Regions from separate parts of the Peribacillus sp. NPDC094092 genome, predicted to be linked through region 2. Evidence: a T-box and tRNA genes for the amino acid it is inferred to sense, from the RefSeq annotation. Region 2 holds a T-box; the other regions hold tRNA genes.
The links. A T-box is a leader RNA that pairs with one kind of tRNA and senses whether it is charged. The one in region 2 lies ahead of argS (arginine--tRNA ligase), so its partner is inferred to be a tRNA-Arg.
Positions count from the first base shown of each region.

Region 1: it has a tRNA-Arg gene. The T-box ahead of argS (arginine--tRNA ligase) is inferred to sense a tRNA for this amino acid. The anticodon was not compared.
Region 3: it has a tRNA-Arg gene. The T-box ahead of argS (arginine--tRNA ligase) is inferred to sense a tRNA for this amino acid. The anticodon was not compared.

Region 1 covers NZ_JBNNUC010000002.1:749,904-753,981, forward strand. Annotated here, with positions in the region: gene ACQKNS_RS12610 (Ger(x)C family spore germination C-terminal domain-containing protein) at 1-1,069, shown strand, start outside; gene ACQKNS_RS12615 (hypothetical protein) at 1,105-1,257, shown strand; gene ACQKNS_RS12620 (XTP/dITP diphosphatase) at 1,284-1,895, shown strand; gene ACQKNS_RS12625 (metallophosphoesterase) at 1,898-2,410, shown strand; tRNA gene ACQKNS_RS12630 (tRNA-Arg) at 2,582-2,655, shown strand; tRNA gene ACQKNS_RS12635 (tRNA-Arg) at 3,066-3,139, shown strand; gene ACQKNS_RS12640 (hypothetical protein) at 3,335-3,535, shown strand; gene ACQKNS_RS12645 (DUF2087 domain-containing protein) at 3,745-4,078, shown strand, end outside.
Region 2 covers NZ_JBNNUC010000002.1:73,101-77,178, reverse strand. Annotated here, with positions in the region: gene ACQKNS_RS09355 (DUF1641 domain-containing protein) at 1-69, shown strand, start outside; gene ACQKNS_RS09350 (NAD(P)/FAD-dependent oxidoreductase) at 108-1,289, shown strand; gene argS (arginine--tRNA ligase) at 1,492-3,171, opposite strand; T-box leader at 3,206-3,424, opposite strand; gene ACQKNS_RS09340 (response regulator) at 3,492-4,037, opposite strand.
Region 3 covers NZ_JBNNUC010000003.1:469,603-473,680, reverse strand. Annotated here, with positions in the region: gene ACQKNS_RS17950 (acyltransferase family protein) at 141-2,129, shown strand; tRNA gene ACQKNS_RS17945 (tRNA-Arg) at 2,292-2,365, opposite strand; cobalamin riboswitch at 2,679-2,851, shown strand; gene ACQKNS_RS17940 (ABC transporter substrate-binding protein) at 3,026-3,997, shown strand; gene ACQKNS_RS17935 (FecCD family ABC transporter permease) at 3,960-4,078, shown strand, end outside.

The DNA of each region.
Region 1 (4,078 bases), 680 kb from region 2:
CAGGGTGCTGGGGAATGAAGAAATTCAAGCCCAAACATACGGATCAGCCCTGGGGATCGATTATAAAGAGGGAGAATTCATCTTATACTTTCAAGCGTTGAATTTTGCGGATATTGCAAAACAAGAGGGGGCGGCTATATTACAAGAGAAATCTACCGTTGTCATTGGGGAAGGTAAAGGGGAAAGTATCGAGGAAGCATTTACCGATTTAGAACAACATGCCGCATTACCGCTTTATATCGGGCATATTAACTCCTTTATTTTAAGTGAGCGTGTAATTAAGAATAAAATGAAGGATTTCATTGAATATGTAGGGAAAGAGCCCTTATTGCGATACAATTCATGGCTGTTCGTTACGGACGAGGATATTAAAAAGGTATTTGACAGTGATAGTTTCTTTAATCTTCCTAACTTATTCACGATCACTCAAAGGCCAGAAACCGTTATTTATGAGAACTATTTCATTTCCCCGTTAAAATTCAGTGAACTGGTTTCAAAGTTTTATCAACCGGTCGGCTCCATTTTAATTCCCTCTTTGGTCATAAATGAGCATCATTTCTCAGAGGGCGGGAAAGGAAAGAAGATACCAACGTTGAATGGCGGCTATGTTTTATCAAAACAACAATATAAAGGATTCGTTAGTAAACAAGATTTGATTGGTTTGAAATGGGTTGAAAATAAGGCGACCGTGATGTTCTTTTCGCTGAACGAACAAAAGGTAAGTGTTGAAATCATGGACCCCAAAACAAACATCGTGGTGTTGGGGCAGCAAAAGAAACCTTTATATGATTTAGAAGTTAGAGCAAATGGAATTCTGAAACAAAATTTAGATAACGTTGATATGGAAAAAATCGAAAAAAAGGTAGAAATAAAAGTTGAGGAAGATATTTTGAAGACATTGGATGCAGGGGGGGGAATCAATACAGACCTTTTTAACATCAGCGAAAAGGCATACAGATACCATGTCAATAAGTGGGATAATAAAATGATTAATTCCTTTGATAAGACCTCAATAAATAACATGAAAATCAATATCCATATTGAACATAGTGAAAATTACAAACGTTAGATTACAAGTTTCGGCTTATTGCAGATGAGGGAGTTGTGTTAGACTTAACTTATCTGGTTGATTCAGCGGCCGTTGTGATCGTGAAAGGCAGCGCTGAATTCATCCGTTTGGAACTGGAGAAGAAGCAGCGTTTACATATAACGAGTTACAGCGAATTCTTTCTTAGCCCCAAAAAAGCTTCATGCTGATCAAATGAAAAAGGGTGAAATGAAAAATGAAGACAGTCATCATTGCAACGAAAAATAAAGGGAAGGCCAAGGAGTTCGAAAGCTTATTCTCTGCAAAAGGATATGAAGTTAAAACACTTCTCGATGTACCGGATGCTCCTGATGTTGAGGAAACAGGCACGACTTTTGAAGAAAACGCGATCCTGAAGGCAGAGGCCATTGCCCATCAGCTAGGCCACTTTGTCATTGCTGATGATTCCGGATTGATTGTAGATGCATTGGAGGGCCGTCCCGGCGTATATTCTGCGCGCTATGCTGGAGAGGCCAAGAGCGATGAAGCAAACACGGAAAAAGTACTCAGGGAACTGGAAGGCGTGCCGAAAGAGGAGAGAACGGCGAGATTTTATTGCGCCTTGGCACTAGCGTCACCTAACCAGGAAACGATTACGGTATCGGGAACGATGGAAGGCTTGATTACAGAACAGCCTTCAGGAACGAATGGATTTGGTTATGATCCCATCTTTTTTGTTGAGGAACAGGGAAAAACAAATGCCGAATTGACAAAAGAGGAAAAAAACAAAATCAGCCACCGTGCCAACGCATTGAGGGCTCTAGATGAAAAACTTGATCTATTTCTAAAAAGGGAAGAAGGAATGTGACGATGAAAGTGCTAATAATGAGTGACAGTCATGGCTTAACTCATGAAATCAGCATGATTGCCGAACGTCATAAACAAGAGGTTGCTGCCATGATCCATTGCGGTGATTCAGAGTTGGAAAGAAATGATCCTCACATGACGCAGTTCTTCGCCGTTCGTGGGAACTGTGACTATGATTCGGCATATCCGAATGATATTGTGGAGAGTATTGCAGGCAAGCGTTTCTTCCTTACGCATGGACACCTCTATAATATAAATATGACCTTGATGAACCTTTCTTATAAAGGTGATGAGACAGGGGCGGATATTATTTGCTTTGGCCATTCCCACGCTGCAGGCTCAGAATTGATTGACGGCAAGCTCTTCATCAACCCGGGAAGCATACGGCAGCCGCGTGGACGAAAAGAAAAAACCTATGCCATTTTGAATATCGGAAATGACCAACTTGAAATCATCTTTTATGACCTTGAAGGAAAAATCGTTGACGAACTAAGAAATGCTTATCGAATGGAATGACTTCATGTATTATAACCAGGAAGCGTTTTTACCCGCTTCCAGGTTCATAAAAAAGAAAAAACTTTTTATGAAAAACCGTTGACTTTCTTATGGTATCCTACTATAATAAGAAGTGTCCTAAGGGAACAGTTAAGGTAATACATAAGTTTTACCGCAACTTATATCATAAACGTCTCAGTAGCTCAGCTGGATAGAGCAACGCCCTTCTAAGGCGTCGGTCGGGAGTTCGAATCTCTCCTGGGACACTAACTTAGTGGATTTAAATCCCGCTACGAAAACCTTCTATATCGTTTAGTGAAACGGTCAGTATAACGGTCATGTAAGATATTACACCGTATATCGATTTATCCTACTAACAATATAGGAGGTTTTTTTGTATGACCAAAAGAAAAGAATTATTAGATGTTGAAGTAGAAATAAGTGATATATGATACCTTCGAATTGTTCGATAAAGTGTATTCCTCATTTTTTTCTGCAAACTTCATTTAAATACCATGATAAATATTGAATTAATGGTAGACGTGTTCTAAAACTCTTCAAAATTAAATATTACTAGTATTGCAATGAGTATTATATTAAGTTATAATAAGAATCACTGTTACGGTCTAAGTTCGAAAAGTGGCCGTTATACTGAACTGAAGAAAAATAGCGATATGTCTCAGTAGCTCAGCTGGATAGAGCAACGCCCTTCTAAGGCGTCGGTCGGGAGTTCGAATCTCTCCTGGGACACTAACTTAAAAAAGTCAAAACCTTCCAAGGTTTTGGCTTTTTTTTTCTTTTTTGAGCTGTATAAGTTAATGTGGGTAATTTCGATGCGTGTCCTTTTATGATGTTCGTATAACGATAAAGAAGATTTTTATTTCATATTTATCGCAGGTGGATGACCTTTAATGTCGAACTTGTTATAAATAAGGAGATGTTTAGATGAATAAAGATCGATTATTCAAGTTCATTCAAACTTCCACTCGGGGCAATTTTTTCTCAGTCGAAATAACCGAAGATGGAACTGAAGTGGTCCAATTAGCCAAGGAGTTAGAAAAAGAAGGAAGAATCAAGTTGAGGGAATGCACACGAAAAGAACAAGGTGTTTATCTGGAAGGACTACTTAAGTTTGTACCTAGCTAATACTCTTGATGAGCGCTGACGGAGGTATTTCATATGACAGAAAAAAGGCATCCGTGATCGGATGCCTTTTTTTTATATCTAATTCTATTTAATTTTTTTGCTTTCAGGTTGCTGGAGTAGTGAAAAAAACAGGAAAAACATTGACATAAATCAAACAAATTAATATTATGTTTATTATATTATAAACTTTATAGGGAAGTGTTTGTTTTATGAAGGGCGCTGAAATGTTTTGGAGTGCATCTCAGGATGAGCTTAAACAAGGGTATATCGAAGGTGAGAATCAATATGTTTGTTTGCTGTGCGGAAATGCAATTGAAAAGGGGATCGTATACCCGAAAGATGGGGTTCTTTATGAAGCGAAGAGGTATATGGGAATTCATATTGAACAGGCACACCGCTCCGTTTTTGAATATTTGATTGATCTCGATAAAAAACTTACAGGTCTGACAGACCATCAAAATCGCCTCCTCCGCCTTTTTTACCAAGGGAAGAATGATGCTGAGGTTCAGGAGGAAATGGGAATTGGGAGTCCTTCCACCATCA
Region 2 (4,078 bases):
GCACAAAAACTTTTCCGTTTCGCCCAAGCTTTTCTTGAAGTCTCTTCAGAACATAAAAACCAAAAATAATTTGAAAACTTTCAATCAGTAAGGACGGGGGATTAACTATGTCAAAACAAATCGTCATCTTAGGTGCAGGTTACGCTGGATTGCTATCTGCCTTATCCGTACGTGAATATTACAAAAAAGATGAAGTACAGGTTACAGTGGTGAACCAATTTCCAACACACCAAATCATCACTGAATTGCACCGTCTTGCAGGCGGATCCATTTCTGAACAAGCCGTTTCCATTCCGTTGGAAAAGCTTTTCAAAGGAAAAGATATCGACCTTATCATTTCCAAAGTGAAGTCTTTCTCCGTCGATAACAAAGAAGTGAAACTTGCCAATGGTTCCACTTTATCTTATGATGCCCTGGTTGTTGCTTTAGGAAGCCAAACAGGATTCTTCGGCATTCCGGGACTTGAGGAAAACAGCATGGTCCTGAAATCCGTAAACGATGCAAACAAGATTTACAAACATATCGAAGATCGCATCCGCGAATATGCACAAACGAATAATGAAGCGGACGCAACCATCGTGATCGGCGGCGGCGGATTGACGGGTGTCGAGTTAATCGGTGAAATCGTGGACCATTTCCCTAAAATCGCCAAAAAATTCGGAGTGGACTTCAAGGACTTGAAAATCAAGCTTGTAGAAGCTGGTCCAAAAATCCTTCCGGTCCTGCCTGACCACTTGATCGAACGTGCGATGACAAGCTTGGAAGCACGCGGCGTTGAATTCTTGACAGGTCTGCCTGTAACGGGTGTTAAAGGAAATCAAATCGAATTGAAAGATGGACAAACGATAACGGCCAATACGCTTGTATGGACAGGCGGAGTTGCGGCTCTTCCTATCGTAGGCGAATCAGGCCTTGAAGTGGATCGCGGCAAAGCGACCGTTAATGAGTATTTGCAATCCAAATCCCATCCTGACGTATTCGTTGTCGGGGACAGTGCCGTTGCGTTCCCTCCAGAAGGCGGCCGTCCATACGCCCCTACTGCACAAAATGCTTGGCAAATGGGTGAGCTAGTCGGATACAACCTTTATGCAGCCTTTGAAGGCAAGAAACTTGAAGAATTTTCACCTGTAAACTCAGGTACACTTGCGAGCCTGGGCCGTAAGGATGCGGTGGCAACCGTTGGGGCCAATAACACTTCCCTTAAAGGCCTGCCGGCTACATTGATGAAAGAAGCAAGTAATGTTCGCTATCTATCACACATCAAAGCCCTATTCAGCCTGGCTTATTAATTCATTATCGCCGTGATCTGTTCACGGGTACATGCCCTTTATTCCCATTTGGGAGTAAGGGCATTTTTCATTTCGAAAAGGCGGGCACCCGCTATAGGGTTCCCGCCATCTTTCACTTTATATCACGATCTTCGATGTCATCATTTTTAAGAATCCATTTCGAAAGATCGAAATGGATTCTTTTTTACAGGGATATTTGAACTTACATTTTATTCGGCGCAGAAATTCCCAATAAACTTAGCGCATCCTTTAATACAATCGCTACAGAAAAAGCGAATGATAGCTTCATTTGTTTCCATTCATCTTCAACCAAGATTTTCGAATGTGCATAATACTTATTGAATGCACGCGATAAATGCAGGCTGAATTTGGCGATTTGAGAAGGATCGGCTTGTTCAAATGATTTTTGGACAATGATCGGGTATTGCTCCAACAGCTGGATGACAGGCCACGCATATTCTCCTAAAGCTTCAAAAGTGATTGCCTGCTCTTTAAATTCACCTTTTTCAAGCAATGAGGAAATCCGTGCAAATGTGTACTGTACATATGGACCCGTTTCCCCCTCAAAATTCATCATTTGCTCTAATGAAAAATCAATATCGTTCATGCGGTTATTTTTTAAATCATTAAAGATGACCGCCCCTACACCAACCTGTCTTGCAACCAGTTCCTTCTGTTCAAGCGCTTGATTTTTTTCTTCAATATTGCGCTTCGCCGTTTCGATCGCCTCTGCCAATACATCCGCTAGCAGCACGACTTTCCCTTTACGTGTCGACATTTTCTTGCCGTCTTTTAACATCATGCCAAATGCTACATGCTGCAAATCTTTTGACCAATCATATCCCATTTTTTCAATGACGTTAAAAAGTTGCTTAAAGTGCAGGGATTGTTCATTTCCGACAACATAAAATGTTTTCTTCGCCCCATACTGTTTTTTACGATACATGGCTGCAGCCAAATCACGCGTCGCATAAAGTGTCGCCCCATCGGTTTTCGTAATCAGACAAGGAGGCATATCTTCCAATTCCACGACATAGGCACCTTCGGATAGGGAAAGCAAGCCTTTTTCTTTTAGCTCCCCGACAACAGCATCCATTTTGTCATTGTAAAATGCTTCGCCGGCATAGGAGTCAAAACGGATGCCCAATAAATCATAAATCGTCTCAAATTCTTTTAAAGACGCATCCCTGAACCATTTCCACAGCGCCAGTGCTTCCTCGTCCCCATCTTCAAGCGACTTGAAGCTGGCGCGTGCTTGTTCATTCAACGATTCATCCGTTTCAGCTCTTTCATGGAACTTCACATAGATTTTCAATAATTCCTGGATCGGCGCAGCTTCGATGGCCTCTTTATCGCCCCACAGCTTATACGCGACGATCAACTTGCCGAATTGCGTGCCCCAATCTCCCAAATGATTAATACGCACGGCATTGTAGCCATTTTTTTCGGCAATGTTAGCCAGTGCATTCCCTATGACCGTTGAGCGTAAGTGTCCCATGGAAAAAGGCTTGGCGATATTCGGGGATGAGTAATCAATCACGACATTTTCCTGTACAGGCTGCAGAGAACCATACTGATCCTTTTCCTTTAATATCGTTTGCAGCACGTTTTCCGTCACCATCTGTTGATTGACGAAGATATTCAGATAACCACCCACAACGTTCACTTCTTGAATCAACTCGCTGTTCAATTGCTGGGCTATTTCAGACGCAATCACTTGAGGCGATTTTTTGAATTTCTTTGCAAGAGTAAAGCATGGAAAGGCGACATCACCTAATTCCATCAATTTAGGCTTTTCCATTAATTTTTCTATATCACTTGCTGGCATTTCATTGTTCAAAGCAGTTGAAATCAATTCTGCAATTGGCTTATTCATCGACATTTTCCCTCCTAAACAAAAAAGCCCCCGCCTCTAAATAAGAGACGAGAGCATGAATTCCCGTGGTACCACTCTAGTTGCCACAAATTGTGACCACTTTCCATTGTTAACGAGGTGACTCCCCGATGTTCCCTACTAAACGTTTCAAGAAATTTCTCCAAAGTGCGCTTCATTCATCCGTCCTGCATTAGGCTCCCACCATCCCTAACTCGCTTTCCATTTCGAAATGAACTACTCTCTTCATCACAGAATTTTCAATATTATAATTTAATCCATCGTACACAATTTAAAAATACGTGTCAACAGGATTTTAGAAACAAATCCTAACCAGCCGGCACCTTCATTTTATCCTTGATGGCCGAAAAATATTTCCTTACTGTCCCCATTGTGTCGCTTTGCTTATTGGACGCTTCCATTTTGGATTGACCATCGGCCAACAGCCCTAACACTCCCATTTCCCGGTCATTATTGCCGGGAGAATCATCTATAAGTTCTGGGGAGTAAATTCGCTTGCCGCCCATTATGCCGCGAATCGAGCAGGCTAACTCTTCACCCGGGCTATCCTTCAATAAATAACCACTTACATTAGCTTTCAATGCAAGTTGAAAATGACCAGTCTTTCGAAATGTCGTTAAAATGACCACTTTGCATGCATATGACTTTAATGCTTCTGCTGCCTCAAGTCCGCTCATTACAGGCATCTCCATATCCATGATACACACATCAGGCTGTAAATGGCGGACAAGGGCCATCGCTTCTTCCCCATTGCTGGCTTTCCCGACAATCTCTATATCTTCTTCAAGATTGAGTAGAGAACTTATTGCCTCTAACAGCATTTGCTGATTCTCTGCAATGACAATTCGAATCATTTTAAGTTCTCTCCTTTATCGAGTTCCTAATATGAAGCAAA
Region 3 (4,078 bases), on a different contig from region 2:
GCGGGCCTGGTTGATAAGTTGGGAAAAGCTCCGGGCTCGTGAAAATTAAAGAACCATTTTTACTATATTGACAAATCATTATTATAAAGTGATATAATTTTAAATTGTATGCATGACGAAAAAGTAGGAGATAGGATCAAATGAATCAACCATTAATTAATATTGAGAGTAAATTCAGACCAGAAATCGAAGGGCTGCGCGTTGTTGCCGCACTGCTTGTAGCGGTATATCATATATGGTTAAATCGTGTTTCTGGCGGTGTTGATGTTTTCTTTGTAATTTCAGGTTTTCTGATTACCACTTCAATTGTTTCCACAATTAATCGTACAGGGGAATATCGTTTTCGGCCATATGTCACAAAGTTAATGAAAAGATTACTTCCTTCTGTATTTTTCATTCTTGCAATTGTTCTGGTTTTAAGTTGGTTTTTATTACCTAAATCAATTTTAGATAAAACTATACATGAAGTATTTGCCTCAATGTTTTTCTATCAAAACTGGCAATTGGCTTTTTCGAGCACGGATTATTTAGATTCCAGCCAAATGAAAACGCCTGTTGAACACTTTTGGGCTTTGTCCATACAAGGACAATTTTATATCATCTGGTTTTTGGTATTCACTTTAATTTTATTTTTAATAAAAAAATATAAATTAACTAAAGTTAAAACATTAATCAATACCATTTTAGTAATATTATTTGTTTCTTCTTTTATATATTCAATATATTTAACCTCCGTCAATCAGCCATGGGCTTATTTCATTACGATGACACGTGTATGGGAATTTGCTTTGGGCAGTTTGCTCTGTATCAATTTATCAGCAATCAAGGTAAATAAATATATTGCTACAGTGATAGGCTGGCTCGGATTAATCGGATTAATTTTAACTGGAATAGTCTTCAATGTATCTGAAATGTTTCCAGGGTATATTGCCTTATGGCCAATGACCTGTGCATTATTCATTGTATTGTCTGGTACACGCGATACGAAATATGGTGTCAAACGCTTTTTAGGTTCGCCGGTAATGGTGAAGCTAGGTGGAATTGCTTTTGGAATCTATTTGTGGCATTGGGTATTATTGGAGTTCTATCGTTATAATGTCCAGGAAACTCCAGGATTCATCGTCGGAACTCTTATTATCATTTCATCAATTGCCCTATCGTTTTTAATGACTCGATTTATAGAAGAACCAATCCGAAGCTCGAAGGACAATAAATTCTCATTCAAGAGACTTGGGATAATGGGCAGTGTGAATGTACTTTTGATTGCATCACTTTTAATTGGAACATATATCGATCAAAATAGGCTGGAAAATAATATAAACGATAAAAATTATCCAGGAGCGTTAGCTGTAAAAAACCCTGACGATATACCTGATCAAGAACCAATTCCATCATATTCCGAAGTCTTTGATGATTTGCCAAAAGCGCATTTGGACGGCAGTAATCAAGGGTTAAAGGAAAGTGACTTGAAAATTGGGGAATATGGCGAAACTGAAAATTACGATGCTACAATTGCCCTGATCGGCAGTTCCCATTCAGAGCATTGGTTAGGTGCCATATTACAAGCGACAAAAGGTGAAAATTATCGTGTATTGAATATGACTCGTTCAGGTACACGTTTTTCAACAGGTTATGCGGATGATGATTTGAAAGGTATCTGGGTCAATAATGTTCTCGATTATCTAAAGGATGCAGATGTAGATCTTGTCATTTCTCACGCTACAGCTTCTGATACGCCCAATAATAAAATACAGCAACAAATGGTTGATCAGCTGCAGTATGTTAAAGATGAATTTGGCATTGAAGTATTAGCGGTTCGTGATGATCCTAGATATAGTTTTAATGTACTGGAATCACTAGAAACAGATGGACTAGAAGAAACTACAAAAAAAATGAATTCAGTAGATAATCAGAAAGACGAAAGCTTTTGGAGACAATTTGAAAAAGAGAATAAATCATTGCATAAAATTGACTTAACAGATTACTTCAAGGTAAACGGTAAATTTCAGCCCATTATTGGTAATGTTATAATTTATCGGGACAATAGACATTTAACGAATACTTATTCTGAAAGTTTCGGACCTGTTTTTGAGGAAAAAATCAACGAGATAGGCTTAATCGAAAAGTAAAGATAGGTATCTTGATATAAAAAGTCTGAGTTCTGTGTTTTACAGGGCTCAGACCTTTTTATACCTATAGAGATTGATGAAGTAGTGGTTACACCATATGAATTACAGAAAAAAACCCTGTTACTAAGCGAATAACCGCGTTGTAACAGGGTTTTTAATTAGCGTCCCAGATAGGAGTCGAACCTACGACCTACAGCTTAGGAGGCTGTCGCTCTATCCTGCTGAGCTACTGGGACATATAAATAAGTCGACGACTTATTTATTATATTTCTTATAGGCAAACTTTTCAAGCTTATAGCACATACTTATGAAAAAAATCTTCATAAATGCTCCAGTCACCACCGAACCTGGGGGAGCTTCAAGGGAACCAAGGGATGCATGCCCTGCATCGAGTACGGGTTTCACCCTGATTATCAGTCGATGGGTTTGCGTCATTGATTGAAAATTCCTCGAATCAATGAAGTTGGGCGGGGCATTTCCAACCTGTTCAGAAAAATCATATAATAATCGATTCTTACATGGTGTATAATGAAGGCAGTGAAAATTATATACATAAGAACGATTTGGTGTCTTAATGACTTAAAAGGGAAGCTGGTGAAATGCCAGCGCGGTCCCGCCACTGTAAATGGGAGCTGACGGCTGTATACCACTGTATGAGATATGGGAAGGTGCCGTTGACGATGACCATGAGCCAGGAGACCTGCCAGAATTCGTACACCTGTAACCTACGCGGATGGGAAGGTGTGTGGCAGACCCTAAGAAAGAGTCCGTAATGATATTGTTGCCATACAAGCACCTTCCGTTTAACGGGAGGTGCTTTTTGTTTTGGGGGTATCTTCCGGGAATGAGTTTTCTTTATTTAGGTGGGAAGAAATTAAATGAAAAGATTGTGGGGAATGAAAATGAAAAAGATTTTTGGTCTGAAGCTGTTGATGTTGCTTACTGCAGGCTTGATGGTTGGCTGCAGTGACGCTAAGGATGAAGGAAAAGAAAAGCAGCAAACAAATCATGCTCAACACGAAGTTTTCCCGGTTACGATTGAAGATGCAACTGGGGAAAAAGTAACGATAGAACAAAAACCGAAGAAAATCGTTTCGTTGATACCAAGTAATACGGAAGTGGTCTTTGCACTTGGTTTGGGAAAAAAGGTCGTCGGTGTATCCGACAATGATAATTACCCGGAAGAAACGAAAGAAATTGAAAAAGTTGGCGGAATGGAAATGAACACAGAGCTGATTGTCTCCATGAAGCCTGATCTTGTTCTTGCGCATGCATCAAGTGCCCATAATTCAAATGAGGGTTTACAGCAACTTAAGGATGCTGGAATAGATGTTCTCGTAGTCAATGATGCACAAAGCTTTGACCAAGTCTATAAGTCTATTGAAATGATTGGACAGGCAACGGGAGAACATGATAAGGCAGAAGAAATCGTTACGGATATGAAAACGAAACTCAAGGATATCCAGGAAAAGGCCAAGTCCGTAAAGGAAGAGGATAGGAAGACCGTTTTAGTGGAAGTTTCGCCTTCACCGGATATATACACACCTGGAAAAAATACTTTCATGAATGAGATGCTTACTATTATTTCAGCGGATAATGCTGCTGCTGAATTGGACGGATGGGCAAAAATTGATGAAGAGTCGATGATTGCTGCAAATCCGGATGTCATCATTACAACGTATGGTTACTATACGAAAGATTCAGTAAGTGAAGTGAAGGGCCGAAAGGGATGGCAAGATGTAAATGCCATTAAGAATGGCCAAGTCTTTGATGTGCATTCAGACTTGGTGACCCGTTCCGGTCCACGTTTAATAGAGGGAGTAGAGGAACTTGCCAAATCAGTCTATCCGAACCAATTTGACAACTAAATGGGCGTTTGCTTATTTGAGTGCGTTGTTGATTTTGTTATTCGCAATGACGATAGGCATTTCCTTTGGTTCGGTGCCAGT